Regions from separate parts of the Frankia sp. Cppng1_Ct_nod genome, predicted to be linked through region 1. Evidence: predicted binding sites of a transcription regulator. Region 1 holds the regulator's gene; each other region holds the start of a gene.
What was found. Region 1 encodes LexA, which represses DNA repair genes until DNA is damaged. Its sites were predicted from a motif close to CGAACNNNNGTTCG; they were not measured.
Positions count from the first base shown of each region.

Region 2: a site for LexA is predicted at 2,673-2,686, ahead of pcrA (DNA helicase PcrA). Genes of this name have one in related genera too.
Region 3: a site for LexA is predicted at 2,356-2,369, ahead of NBW77_RS20635 (SAV_6107 family HEPN domain-containing protein). Genes of this name have one in related genera too.

Region 1 is NZ_CAKKTK010000020.1:15,363-19,863, forward strand. It holds gene NBW77_RS08395 (vitamin B12-dependent ribonucleotide reductase) at 1-401, opposite strand, end outside; gene nrdR (transcriptional regulator NrdR) at 502-1,005, opposite strand; gene NBW77_RS08405 (LysM peptidoglycan-binding domain-containing protein) at 1,124-1,429, opposite strand; gene lexA (transcriptional repressor LexA) at 1,692-2,465, shown strand; gene miaA (tRNA (adenosine(37)-N6)-dimethylallyltransferase MiaA) at 2,488-3,402, shown strand; gene NBW77_RS08420 (EAL domain-containing protein) at 3,453-4,331, shown strand.
Region 2 is NZ_CAKKTK010000053.1:3,946-8,446, forward strand. It holds gene NBW77_RS15105 (M23 family metallopeptidase) at 1-56, shown strand, start outside; gene pcrA (DNA helicase PcrA) at 209-2,665, opposite strand; gene NBW77_RS15115 (threonine ammonia-lyase) at 3,125-4,246, shown strand; gene guaA (glutamine-hydrolyzing GMP synthase) at 4,309-4,501, opposite strand, start outside.
Region 3 is NZ_CAKKTK010000109.1:1,271-5,771, reverse strand. It holds gene NBW77_RS20645 (AfsR/SARP family transcriptional regulator) at 1-1,036, opposite strand, end outside; gene NBW77_RS20640 (hypothetical protein) at 1,483-2,178, shown strand; gene NBW77_RS20635 (SAV_6107 family HEPN domain-containing protein) at 2,390-2,923, shown strand; gene NBW77_RS20630 (methyltransferase domain-containing protein) at 3,337-4,110, shown strand; gene dinB (DNA polymerase IV) at 4,115-4,501, shown strand, end outside.

The DNA.
Region 1 (4,501 bases):
ACCTGGTGCAGCAGCATCCAGGTCAACTCATGCTCGAAGATCTCGGAGTCCGTCTCCGACGCGAAGTACCCGTTCTCGCGCCCGGCTGCCGCATAGGCGCGCACCACCCGGTCGATGAGCTGGCGCAGGGACCACTCGCGGGCCGTGCTGCCCAGCGCGCCGCGGAAGTACTTGCTCGTGACGATGTTCGTGGCGTTCGCCGACCAGAAGTCGGGGAACTCCACACCACGCTGCTCGAAGTTGACCGAGCCGTCCCGCCAGTTGGTCATGACGACATCGCGTGCTTCCCAGGTGACCTCGTCGTAGGGATGCACGCCGGGCGAGGTGTTGACCCGTCTCACCTTCAGGCCGGTGGCCTTGCCTGCGGACTTGCTCGACTTCGTCCCGCGGGTCTCGGTCATGGCGCTCCTCGTCTGGTGCCCTCGGACCTCCGCCGACGCGAAAAATCATGATCGCGTCACCTTCGGCCGGCCGGCGTTCGGCGTCTGCGGTGTGCAGCTACTACAACGACCTGGTCTGTGCCCGGAGATCGACTATCGCGGTCTCGAAGTCGTCCAGGGAATCAAAGGCCAGATACACCGAGGCGAACCTCAGGTAGGCGACCTCGTCGAGCTCCCGCAGCGGCCCGAGAATGGCCCGGCCGATCTCGTCGGAGGGAACCTCCGCGGTCCCCGACGCGCGCAGCGTGTCCTCGACCAGCTGGGCGAGCACGGCCAGTGCATCCGCCTCGACGGGACGGCCCTGGCACGCCCGCCGAACCCCCGCGACCACCTTCGAACGACTGAACGGTTCGGTCACACCGCTACGTTTGATCACCCGCAGCGATGCCTCTTCGATCGTCGTAAAGCGACGGTTACAGGACGGGCATGACCGACGGCGACGGATCGCGGCGCCTTCCTCGGCTTCGCGACTGTCCACGACCCTGCTGTCAGGGTGTCGGCAGAACGGACACCGCACCGACGATCCCCCCAAGGTCCCGGAGCCTCCGGCCGCGCGAAAAAACATGATCGCGCACCCGTTGGCCACTAGGTATTGATGACTTACATTCCCGTAACTACAAGATGTTGTGGTCGAGCCTAGGGCGAGACACAGCAAACAGGCAAACCAACGGCGTGTCGCGCCGTCACGGCAGGCGCAGCGCCTGACCGGGCACAAGATCGGTCGAGTCGAGCTGGTTCATACCGGCCAGGCGGGCGACAACCACCCGCGTGTCGTTGTCCGGAGCCACCGCACGGGCGATCCCCCACAAGGTCTCCCCGGGGCGCACCACGTGCACTCGAGTAGAGCCGTCACCCACCCGCGACGTGGCCGACGACCTCACCCGCGCAAGAGACAGGACCAGGCTGAAAACCACCATAACCAGAACAACCAGGACGATTCGACCCCGCCTGGTCAGCCTCAGCGGAGGTGCGGCCGATCTCTCCACCACACCCACCTCCTCTACTTCCACTACCGCGAACAGCACCTATAATGAACATAAGTTCGATCGAACGTCTGGTCGAGTATGCACTTCCGAATCCGACGGAATCGTCGTAACACGCTCGAACAGACGTTTGAGATATTCGGCCGCGGCGGTTACGGTCGTACCGATCAGATGCAGGTCGTGGCCACCAGCTCTGGTTCATGGTGAAACCATCAGGTATGCCGGGAGCGGAGTCTCCCACGACCGAAAACGAAGGAGAGCGGCAGGCATGACCACCGACCAGAACCGCGCCCGACGCGGCAGGCCCCCCCGCGGCTCAGTGCGCGACCTGCCGGACGGGCCGGCGGACGCCTCGGGCCTGACCCCTCGGCAGCGCAAGGTGCTGGAAGTGATCCGCAATTCCGTCGAACGCCGTGGTTACCCGCCGAGCGTGCGCGAGATCGGCGAGGCCGTCGGGCTGACCAGCACCAGCAGCGTGGCGCACCAGCTCAAGACTCTGGAGGAGAAGGGCTTCCTGCGTCGGGACCCGAACCGCCCACGAGCCATGGAGGTGCTGTCCGCGGATGCGCCGGTACGGCCTGCGGCACGCGAGGTTCTGCCCGCCGGTCCGTCTCCCGCGCCGTCAGCGGGCGCCAGCGAGTCCCCGACACCGGCGGGCAACCATGCCCAGACGGCATACATACCCCTGCTCGGCCGCATCGCCGCGGGCGGCCCGATCCTCGCCGAGCAGGCCGTCGAGGACGTCTTCCCGCTTCCCCGTGAGATCGTCGGCGAGGGCACCCTGTTCCTGCTGCGGGTTGCCGGCGACTCTATGATCAATGCTGCGATCTGTGACGGGGACTGGGTGGTTGTCCGCCAGCAGCCGGTCGCGGACAACGGCGAGATCGTCGCCGCGATGATCGATGGCGAGGCGACGGTCAAGACGCTACGCCGCCGCGACGGCCACATCTGGCTCCAGCCGCAGAACCCGGCCTATGCTGAAATTCCGGGTGACGAGGCGTCGATCCTCGGCCGGATCGTCGCGGTCCTGCGCCGGGTCTGACGGCCCGCGGGGAGCTGCACAAGTGGATGTCGTTACCAACCGGCGGAATGCCGGTCGGGTCGTGGCCGTTGTCGGGCCGACCGCGGCCGGCAAGAGCGACCTCGCGATCGGCCTGGCAGCCGCGCTGGGCGGCGAGGTCGTGAATGCCGATTCCATGCAGCTCTACCGCGGAATGGACATCGGTACGGCCAAGGTGCCGCCAGGAGAGCGCAGCGGCATCCCGCACCACCTGCTCGACGTCTGGGACGTCACCCGTACCGCCGACGTGGCGTCCTACCAGGCGCATGCACGAACGGTGGTCGACGGGCTCCTCGCCGCCGGCCGTACCCCGGTTCTCGTGGGTGGCTCCGGGCTCTACGTCCGGGCGGTCCTCGACGATCTCCACTTCCCCGGCACCGACCCGGCGGTGCGGGCCCGGCTGGAACAGGAACTGGCCGAGCGGGGCTCCGCGGCGTTGCATGCCGATCTCGCCGGCCGGGCGCCCCAGGCGGCTGCCGCCATCCTGCCCAGCAACGGCCGTCGGATTGTGCGCGCGTTGGAGGTGGTGGAGCTCACGGGCGGTTTCAACGCATCCCTTCCCGACCATCGCGCGGTATATGACGTGATCCAGATCGGCATCGACCATCCGCACCTCGACTCCCGGATCTCCGACCGCGTGGCGGTGATGTGGGCCGTGGGCATGGTCGAGGAGGTCCGCACACTCGCCGGTATCGGCCTGCGGGAGGGTCGTACCGCATCGCGCGCACTGGGCTACGCTCAGGTCCTCGCCTGGCTGGACGGTGAACTGGAGTCGGCCGAGTCCGCCCGACTTGCCACGATTGCCGCGACGCGCCGATTCGCTCGTAGACAAAGGTCGTGGTTTCGCCGTGATCCCCGCATAATCTGGCTGGACCGTCCCGACGTCGAACAGGTGGCGGGCATGGTCAGCTCGCCCTGACGTGCGATGGGCCAGGTGCGGCCCGTTCATCCCGGCGTCTGGAGACACCTGTGACCGCGCTCGAGCTGAACCTCGTCCCGGCCCTGTGCGCCGCGTTCGACGACGGGTCGTTACAGCTGCACTACCAACCCGAGGTCGATCTGCGCAACGGATCGGTTCCGGGGATGGAGGCGTTCCTGCGGTGGCAGCATCCCGAGCGGGGACTGCTGTGCCCGTCGCAGTTCATGCCGGTCGCCGCAGCCGCCGGCCTCGCCGAGCAGGTCGGCAACTGGGTTCTACGGACCGCCGTGGCGGAAGCCCGGACATGGCACGAGATGGCTTCCGGAACCATGATCCGCCCGCCCCGGCTATGGGTGAACATTTCCGCCGACCAACTCACCCGGCCGGACTTCCCGGTCGAGGTGGAACGGCTCGCGCATGATCGGGCGCTACCACCCGGAGCACTCGGGCTGGAGTTCACCGAACAGACCCTGGGCCTCGCGCATATCGGTATCCCACAGCTGCTGGCCCGGCTGCGCTCACTCGGACCGGCCGTCGGCGTCGACGGCTTCGGTACCTGGTATGCATCACTGTCCACACTCGACGTCCTGCCGCTGGACATGGTGAAGATCGACGGTAGGTTCCTGCGTGCGATGCAACGGGATCTTGAAGGCGAGGCGGTGCTGGCATCCATCATCGCGCTGGCCCACCGGCGCCGGATGATCGTGACCGCCGAGGGCGTCGACAGCACGGTCACCGCCTCCCGGTTGGCCGCGATGAACTGTGACCGCGGGGCCGGCCGGCTGTTCTGCCCACCGGTCCCCACCGACGATGCCCGTATGATCGCCCTTGGTCGGGGGCGGCCGCAACGTTCCCGCCAGCGGTCCCGGTCAGCACCGGCCGGTGCCACCGCCACCGTTCCGATGCGGACCGCCGCCACGGCCGGCTGACCGGCTCCGCCCTTCTTCCCATCGCACGATGCCGCGACGGGCGAGGACCCAACGGGCGAAAAGCGGTCGCGACCTGTGGCTCCACGTGGGACTCTGCGATACAGGACGTGTCGACCGAGGACGGCTTCCCTCCGATGAGGCCAGCTCCCGGCCGCGCAGAAGAAGGGCAA
Region 2 (4,501 bases), on a different contig from region 1:
ACGGGACCAAGATCGACCCACTGGCATGGCTCATCGAGCATGGGGTCACCTACTGACTTCCCCCAAATAGCCGCTTCGCGACCATTTGGGGACCCCTGTGTCTTCGGCCGGCCGCCATCCATGGCCCGTCGATCCGCTCCGCGAATCGACGTAACACAAAAATCAGCACGCCAAGCCGCTTCGCGACCATTTGGGGACGCAAGGAGACTCAGAGCTTTTCGATCGGGGTGTAGCGCAGAAGCAGACGCTTGGTTCCCGTTCCATCCCCGAAGTCGACGCTCGCCTCGATGTTCTCACCCGACCCCGCCATCGCGACGACCAGGCCCAGACCGAACGTGTCGTGATTGACCCGGTCACCGGTGGAGAGGTTGGGAATCGGGCGCGCGACCGCCGCTGGTCGGCGTCCCGGCAACCCCCCGACCTTCCCACCGGAGGGCCGCGACGACGCCCAGCTCGACGCGGACGCCTGCGGCGGGGGTGCCGGGGGCCTCGGCTGTTCGAGACGCCGCCAGTCGACAAGCTCGGACGGCACCTCGTCGAGAAAGCGCGACGGCGGGTTGTATGCCGGCTGGCCCCAGGCGCTGCGGATCTGAGCCCGCGTGAGATACAGGCGGGCGCGGGCCCGAGTGATGCCGACGTACGCGAGGCGACGTTCCTCTTCGAGTTCGGTCGAGTCACCGAGCGTGCGCATGTGCGGAAAAACGCCTTCCTCCAGCCCGGTCAGGAACACCACCGGGAACTCCAGCCCCTTTGCGCTGTGCAGCGTCATCAGGGTGACGACCCCGTCCGTGCCCTCCTGGTCGTCGCCCCCCTGATCGTCAGGACCCGGAACCTGGTCTGCGTCAGCCACCAGGGAGACCTGCTCGAGGAAGTCCGCGACCGACCCGTCCGGGAAGCGCTCGACGAACTCCCGGGCTACGCTGACGAACTCCTGGAGGTTCTCCACCCGTCCCTCGGACTCGATGGTGTCCTGCGCGGTCAGTTCGGACAGGTATCCGGTCCGTTCCAGCGCCGCTTCCAGTGCCGCGACCGGGCCGTCGTCCGCGACTGTCCGCAGCTCGGCAAGCAGATCGGAGAATCCACGGACCGCGTTCGCCGACCGTGTGGCCAGACCCGGGACCTCGCTGACCCGTTGCAGGGCTTCGGCAAACGAGATCCGTTCCCGATCGGCGAAGGCGGCGAGCATTGCCTCGGCGCGGTCCCCGATGCCACGCTTGGGTACGTTGAGGATGCGTCGCAGGTTCACTGTGTCCGTGGGATTGGCCAGCACCCGCAGATAGGCGAGAAGGTCCCGGACCTCACGCCGCTCGTAGAAACGCACCCCGCCGATCAGCCGATAGGGTAGGCCGACCCGCACGAAGAGCTCTTCAAACACACGGCTCTGGGCATTGGTGCGGTAGAAGACGGCGACCTCACCCGGACGGGCGAGTTCAGCGTCTCCGAGCCGGTCGACCTCGGTGGCGACGAAAGCAGCCTCATCGTGTTCGTTTTCGGCGACATAACCGACAATCTTTTCGCCGTCGCCGGCGTCCGACCACAGCCGTTTGGGCTTACGCCGGTCGTTACGGGCGATCACCGCGTTCGCCGCGGACAGGATCGTCTGGGTCGACCGGTAGTTCTGCTCCAACATGACCACGGCGGCGTCAGAATAATCCTGCTCGAACTCGACGATGTTGCGGATGTTCGCGCCCCGGAAGGCATATATCGACTGGTCCGCGTCACCGACCACACACAGTTCAGCAAGTTCCACCTTGTCGCCGCCGGCAGCCGGAGCTGTTCCCGGCCGAACCGGCTCACCATCGACCGTGAGCGGGGACATGCGTCCCGCCAGTTCCCGGACAAGGACGTACTGGGCGTGGTTGGTGTCCTGGTACTCGTCGACGAGGACATGACGGAAACGGCGACGGTAGTGTTCGGCGACATCCGGAAACGCCTGCAGCAGGTTCACCGTGGTCATGATGAGATCGTCGAAGTCGAACGCGTTGGCCTCCACCAGCCGACGCTGGTAGCTGCCGTAAACCTCAGCGGTGGTGCGTTCGACGTGGTTGGATGCCTTGTCCCGGGCGGTCTCCCAGTCGACCAGCTCGTTCTTGAGGTTGCTGATCGCGGTGGCGAGCGCGCGTGCCGGGTACCGCTTCGGGTCGACGTCCAGATCGCGGGCGACCAGCGTGATCAGGCGCTGTGCATCCGCCGCGTCATAGATCGAGAAGCTGGTGGTGAACCCGAGCCGTTTCGCCTCCGACCGCAGAATGCGGACGCAGGCGGAATGGAAGGTACTCACCCACATCGCCCGCGTGCGCGCGCCGACCAGAGCGGCGACCCGCTCCTTCATCTCGTTCGCGGCCTTGTTGGTAAAGGTGATCGCCAAAATTTCGGTGGCCTGGACGCCGCGCGCCGCCAGCAGGTAGGCGATCCGGTTCGTCAGTACCCGGGTCTTACCCGACCCGGCGCCCGCGACGACGAGCAGCGGCGAACCCTCGTGGACGACCGCGGCCCGCTGCTGCGAGTTCAGCCCCTCCAGCAACGAGCCGGGATCGAGCCGTGGCGCGGGACGGCCGGGCGGCCCGTCCGGTGCCGGGTCCGCGGTCGGGCCGGAGCCGTACAGGGTGTCGCTGTACGGGGCATCGCCGAAGTGAGCGGATGGGCCACCGAAAGGAGTACTCATGACAGGTCGATCGTATGTTCGGCGTCCGACACATCGGACAGACAGTGGTACACGTTCCCCACCCTACGAGGCACCCTCCAGCGTCACGACCGCGCGTAGCGTCCAGGCCGCACAGGCGCGGTCGAGTGGACCGGATGTCCCCCCTCATCGCACATCCCCCGTCGCGCCCCGTCGCGCCCCGTCGCGCAGTGTGGGTAGTGGCCCGCGCGCCGGGCACGGCTTATGCGAAACGGACAAAAAGTACACAAGGCTGGAGCGGAAGTCACTGCCGGCCCGTTTGACGATCGCCCGTGTTCGAGAGCAAGCTGAGAAGGTGCCGCAGCACCTTATGATCATTAACTAGGCGCGCGAACCCGACTCACGGGCCGCGCGCCTCGCCCTCCTGCCATTTCGGCAGGGGGCTTTTTTGTTGCTGCGGTCACGCCAGAGGTGGCCGCCCGAGCCATCGGGAGACCATCGATGAGCCGACCAGCCGCCACCGCGGCACACGCCACCAGCGCCGACGGTCCTACCGACCCCGCCAGCACCCCGCCCAGACCCGTCCCGCCCACAGCCGGCCAGGTCGGCCGTCAACCGGACGTGGACATCGACACCGCGCACATCGACACCCTGGACATCGAGGTCGACCGGGCTGCCGCCGTCCTCGCGCCAGTGGCCCGGCGGACCAGGGTTGTGCCCAGCGCGCACCTGTCCCAGCTGACCGGCGTGCCGGTCTGGTTGAAGTGCGAACACGAACAGCACACCGCGTCGTTCAAGTTGCGCGGTGCATTCACCAGGATCGCCCTTGCCGACCCCGCGGTACGCGCACGTGGCGTGGTCGCGGCCAGCGCAGGCAACCACGCCCAGGGCGTGGCGTATGCGGCGGCCCACTTCGACGTACCCGCGACGATCTTTGTTCCGGAAGGGGCAAACCCGATCAAGGTCGCCCGCACCCGACGCCTCGGCGCCCGGGTCGAGCAGGTACCCGGCGGAATCGATGCCGCATTGCTCGCCGCGCAGGCCACCGCCCACGACAGCGGCGGCCTGCTCGTCCACCCCTTCGACGATCCGGTCGTGATCGCCGGGCAGGGCACGATCGGCCTTGAACTGCTGGACCAGGTCCCGGGCCTGCGCACGGTCCTGGTCGGCGTCGGCGGCGGCGGGCTGATCACCGGCATCGCGACGGCGATCAGGCAACGCCGCGCCAACGTGCGGGTGATCGGCGTCCAGGCCACAGGTGCACCCGCCTTCGCTCGGTCGTGGCGCTCAGGGCACCGGCTATGGATACCTCCGGTGACCCTCGCCGACGGGATCGCCGTGGGCAGCGCCGGTGATCTGACGCTGGCACTTGCGGCCAAGGTGGTGGACGACGTGGTCACGGTGGACGAGGACTCGTTCTGGGAGGCGATGGTGAGTCTGCTGCGTGCCGACGGTCAGCGCGTGGAACCTGCCGGTGCCGCCGGGACAGCGGCGCTGCTGCGCTATCCAGGTCTTGCACAGGGCCCTACCGTGGTGATCCTCTCCGGCGGCAACGTCGACTCCGCCACCGCCCGCCGCGTCCGGGCTCTCGCCGCCGAGCCCCTGGACCCCCCCGCGGCCTGATGGGCGCGTTCCCCCGCTGCCCTGCCGTTCCCTGTCGGCCATTCCCCGGTCGGTGCCCCGGACTATTCCCACTCGATGGTGCCGGGAGGCTTCGAGGTGATGTCGTACACCACCCGGTTCACCTGCGCAACCTCGTTGACCACCCGGCCCGAGATACGTTCCAGCAGGTCGTAGGGCAGTCGAGCCCAGTCTGCGGTCATCGCGTCCTCACTGGTCACCGCACGCAGGACGACCGGGTGCCCGTAGGTACGCTCA
Region 3 (4,501 bases), on a different contig from region 1:
GCAGGTCGAAGAACAACGGCGGGTCGGGGAAGTGCTCGCGGACCCGGTGGGCCAGGTGGATGGCCAGCGCGGTCTTGCCCGCTCCGGGCTTGCCCGCGATCGCGGCCACGACCGTGCCCCGAGCCAGCGCGGCCGGGTCGGTCAGCGCGGTGAGGATCCGCGTCCGGATGCTGTCGCGGCCGGTGAAGTCTGCGATGTCGGGGGGGAGCTGGTAGATGCCGAGGCTGGTCGTCGCCGGTGACTGCGGGCGCTCCAGTGCCCGCGGTGGTGTCCAGGCCAGGGCGCTCGATCTCCGCAGGATCTGCTCCTGCAGGTTGCGCAGTGCGGCCGAGTCCAGGCCGAGTTCGTGCAGACCTTTCAGTCCGTCGCGGCATGCCTGGGTCGCTTCCTCCGTCCTGTCGGCCCGGTAGAGGGCGACGATGAGTTCCCTGCGCAGCCCCTCGTCGTGTGGATATTGGGTGACCAGCCCCCGCAGATCGCCGATGATCTCCTGATGGCGGCCGAGGGAGAGGTCCGCGGAGATCCGGGTCCGGATCACATCGCGGTGCAACTCGTCGAGTCGCTGCACGTGCGCGGCGGCAAACGTGTAATCGGCGACGTCGGCGAGTGCCTGGCCGCGCCATAAACCCAGGGCCGTCTGCAGCGGGGCTATCGCCGCGACCGGATCACCGTCCTGGAGCGCGCGGCGGCCCTGCTCCAGCAGGGTGCGAGCCCGCGCGGCGTCGATCTGCTCGGAGTCGACCTGCAACGAATATCCCGAACCGTGGCCGATGAGCAGCCGATTACGCTCGGTCGGGTCGAGTCGGCGGCGCAGCTCGCTCATGTGCGTACGCAGGGTCGCCAACGCCCGGTCCGGGGGATGACCGTCCCAGACCGCCTCGATCAGCCGGTAGGTCGTCACGATCTGGCCGGCATCCAGCAGCAAGGCCGTGAGCAGCGCCTTCCGCTGTCTTCCACCGAGAACGATTCTTTCGCCGTGGCGGCTGACCTCGGTGGGTCCCAGGATTGCGAACTGCAGGTGCTCTTCGTCTGGCATGTGACCTTCTCGTGCCGACCGGTCCGGTCGCGGTATCCGGCGATACCCGATTCCGGGTTCGGTGCTTCCTCGGGGCCTCCGGCGGCGCGACCGTGTCACGACGCCGCCTTTGGCGAGAGCCATGATCGCGATTCCTTTGGCCAATGGTCTTCGTGACGGTGACAGCTCTGCTTTTCTGAAGTCTGTCTACCGCAGAGTGCGTCGTGTGCGAGACTGTCGCAACCACTTTGCGGCGGAGTGTTCGAGTCGGCTGGGCGACTGGTGCCACGCCAGGTTCCGCGAGTTCCCTTTCGCGCGTCCAGCCGTTGATCCAGTGGGTTTGTCAACAGGACGTCAACGTCCGCCGTGATCGGATGTGTACGGCTGGTTGATGGCCACCTGCTCCAATTTGTTCCATCGAGCCTGCCTGTAACGGGGGCGAAGGAACAACAGGAGGTGTGCCAATCATGGCGGACACATCGACGAAGGAGATGCGGCGGCGAGGACTTCTGCACGAGGTGACCCTGAATATCGTCGATGGCAGACAGGATCACCTTGTGCTGGTAGCGGCCGACAGCCGTGTCGCGGCGATCCTCGCGGACTGGCAGGGTGCCCGCCGGGTCGAGCTGATGGTTGAGGGGCGTCCGCTGGCGCTGGAGGCCGACCTCGACCATCGCGGGATACGGGTACTCGACCCCGTCATGCGAATCCCATTGGCCGCCTTCCGACCAGCACGCCGCCGCGGCGGCGGCACCGTCGAACTCCCCGGCGGTCATACGGCGCGGTGGGTTGTTCCCGGCAGGTCCGTCTTCGAGTGCGGCTTTTTCGACGGATGTGGGCGCAGTCTTCTCCGGTTCGCACACGACGGTACGTCGCTGGTGTTCGTGGACGACGACCACCGCCGCTGTGGGGGTGCCCACGATCCGCTGGTTCTCCTGACGTTGGGCTGGTTTCTGCGGTTGCTGTCCGGTCTGCCGCCGGTTGCCGGCAGGCGTGGCCGGGATGGCGGCATCAGGTGGGACGGCGGGGCTTCCCGTGATCCGGTCACGGTCGGCTGGTCGCGGTCGGCGGACAACGGTCAGCCGGTTGCGCGACCGGCTGCGCAACCGGCTGCGCGGCCCCACGGCCGGCCCGAGGAACTGCAGCCGGATATGTATTCGTAGCGTTCGGGATGGGAGACCCCGCGGCTTGGTTGGTCCACTGCGGTTGACGTGCGGGTTGTCCGGATGATTGTCGCGGCGTCATCCGTGCGGTGCTCTTTGCCTCATCCCCTCGGTAAGCCGGCGCCTTCGGTGATGTTGACCGATCTGGCTTGGGTGAGGTTTACTCGTTCCAGTGTTCGAACATGCGTTCGATATGCTGGAAGGGGTGGTCATGAGTCAGCAGGCTAATGATCGGTATGCCGCGTCTGCGGTGCCTGTCCTGACTCGGGGACGTCGTGGTGTCCGAACGTCGATCCCCTCCGTGGGCCTGCCCCGCCGTTCCCGGGACGAGCTGCTCATGGCCGCGCGGCACGGCCTTGACGAGGCGAGTCTCGTCCAGGTCCCCGCAGAGCGGTACGCCCTGGCTCATCTGGCGGCGTTGCGTGTCGCGGCGGCGGTCCTCGCCGACCGGGCACAGGCTCGCCCCGGTCATCGCGGTCGGCCGGCGAGTGCCTGGAGGCTGCTTGCGGCGGTGGCACCCGAGCTGGCGGAGTGGGCGCAGTTCTTCGCGGCAGGTGCCGCCCGGCGGGCGGCGGCCGAGGCAGGTCTGCCCGTGGTCGGTACCCGTGATGCCGATGACCTGGTACGACAGGTCGAGATTTTTCTCGGAGTCGTGGAAACGACGTTGGGTCTGCCATCCCAACCGGTACTGCCGGCCATGGTTGCCGATTTTGCCCGGTTTTCCCACGATCAGCGCCGTCGGTGACCGAATCCGCTGTCCGGGCCGATCTCCAATTCGAATGGTCGGGCGGGCCGCGTAACTCGTCTTGCACACCACAGAGCCAGCGCTCACTATCAGTGACCATCCGATGCATCTTGGTTACTGGTGGTGGGGGTCATGTGTGAGTCTGATCATTCGTGGGAACGGTTCGCGGCAGGTGTCGCAACGGACGGAACCGTCTGACGTGTCCGAGCAGTCACGCGAAGCTTTGCGGCGGGGACGACGGCGTCCGCCTGACTGGGTACTGCGGTTGGCCGGTCTGTCCCTGGGAGGTCTGGTGGTCGGCATAGCCATAGGTCTCCGGCTCCCCACCTGAGGTTCGAAAGTGGTCGTCCGTGGCTACCCTGCCGAAGAGGTCGGGGAGTCCTCACCGGGCATCGCCCAACGGGAGGTAAGGCATGGCTGTCAGAACTCGTCCGGTTACCTGGGGAGATCTTCGGCAGGCCGTGGTCTGGCAGGGACTACGAGATGCTCTTGCCGCATTGACCCCACGGGACGACAGCACGCTCGGCATCGTGGACGCGGGCGGCGGGAGCGGAGGGTTTGCGGTGCCGCTGGCGGAACAGGGGCATCGGGTGACCGTCATCGATCCGAGCCCGGACGCGCTCGCGTCACTGGACCGGCGGGCGGCCGAGCGCGGGGTCACGCATCTCGTGGACGCTCGGCAGGGAGATCTTTCAACCGTTCCGGAGATCGTCGGGGTGGCGTCGTCGGACGTGTTGCTGTGTCACACCGTTCTGGAGGTGGTGGATGAGCCGGACCGCGCCCTGGCTGTCGCGACCGTGGCGTTGCGTCCCGGCGGCCTGCTCAGTGTCGTTGCCGCGAACCGGAACGCGGTCGTGCTCGCACGGGCGCTCGCCGGTAGGTTCGCGGAGGCCCGGTACGCGCTTGCCGATCCCGGGGGGCGGTGCGCGACATCCGACCCGGCGCACCGGTTCGACGCCGAAACCCTCACTCGCATGGTGGCGGACGCCGGTGCCGATGTGATCGCGATCCACGGGGTACGGGTGTTTGCGGACCTGGTCCCCGGAGCTCTGGTGGATGCGGATCCCTCCGCGGCGGAGCGGCTGCTGCGGCTGGAGATCGCAGCCTCGTCCAGGCACCCTTTCCGTGACCTCGCCACCCAGTTGCACGTCCTTGCCCGCCGCCGTGAACAGCCGAACGACCGATGACGTGATGCCCGACGACGTGATGCCCGACGACGTGATCCCCGATGACGGGGGCAGTCATGTTCTCCACGTGGACATGGATGCCTTCTTCGCGTCGGTCGCGGTCCGCGCGGACCCGCGGCTGCGCGGCCGTCCCGTGATCGTCGGCGGTGGCGTGCGCGGAGTGGTACTGTCCGCGACCTATGAGGCCCGCCGCTACGGCGTGCGAAGCGCCATGCCGATGGGCAGGGCACGCCGGCTCTGCCCGGCTGCGGTGGTGCTGCCGGCCGACCATGACGCCTACCGGCGGGCGTCCGCGGCAATCATGGCAATTTTTCGTGATGTCACACCGATCGTCCAGCCGCTGTCTCTCGACGAGGCGTTTCTCGACGTCACGGGCGCTCGGCGGCGTCTG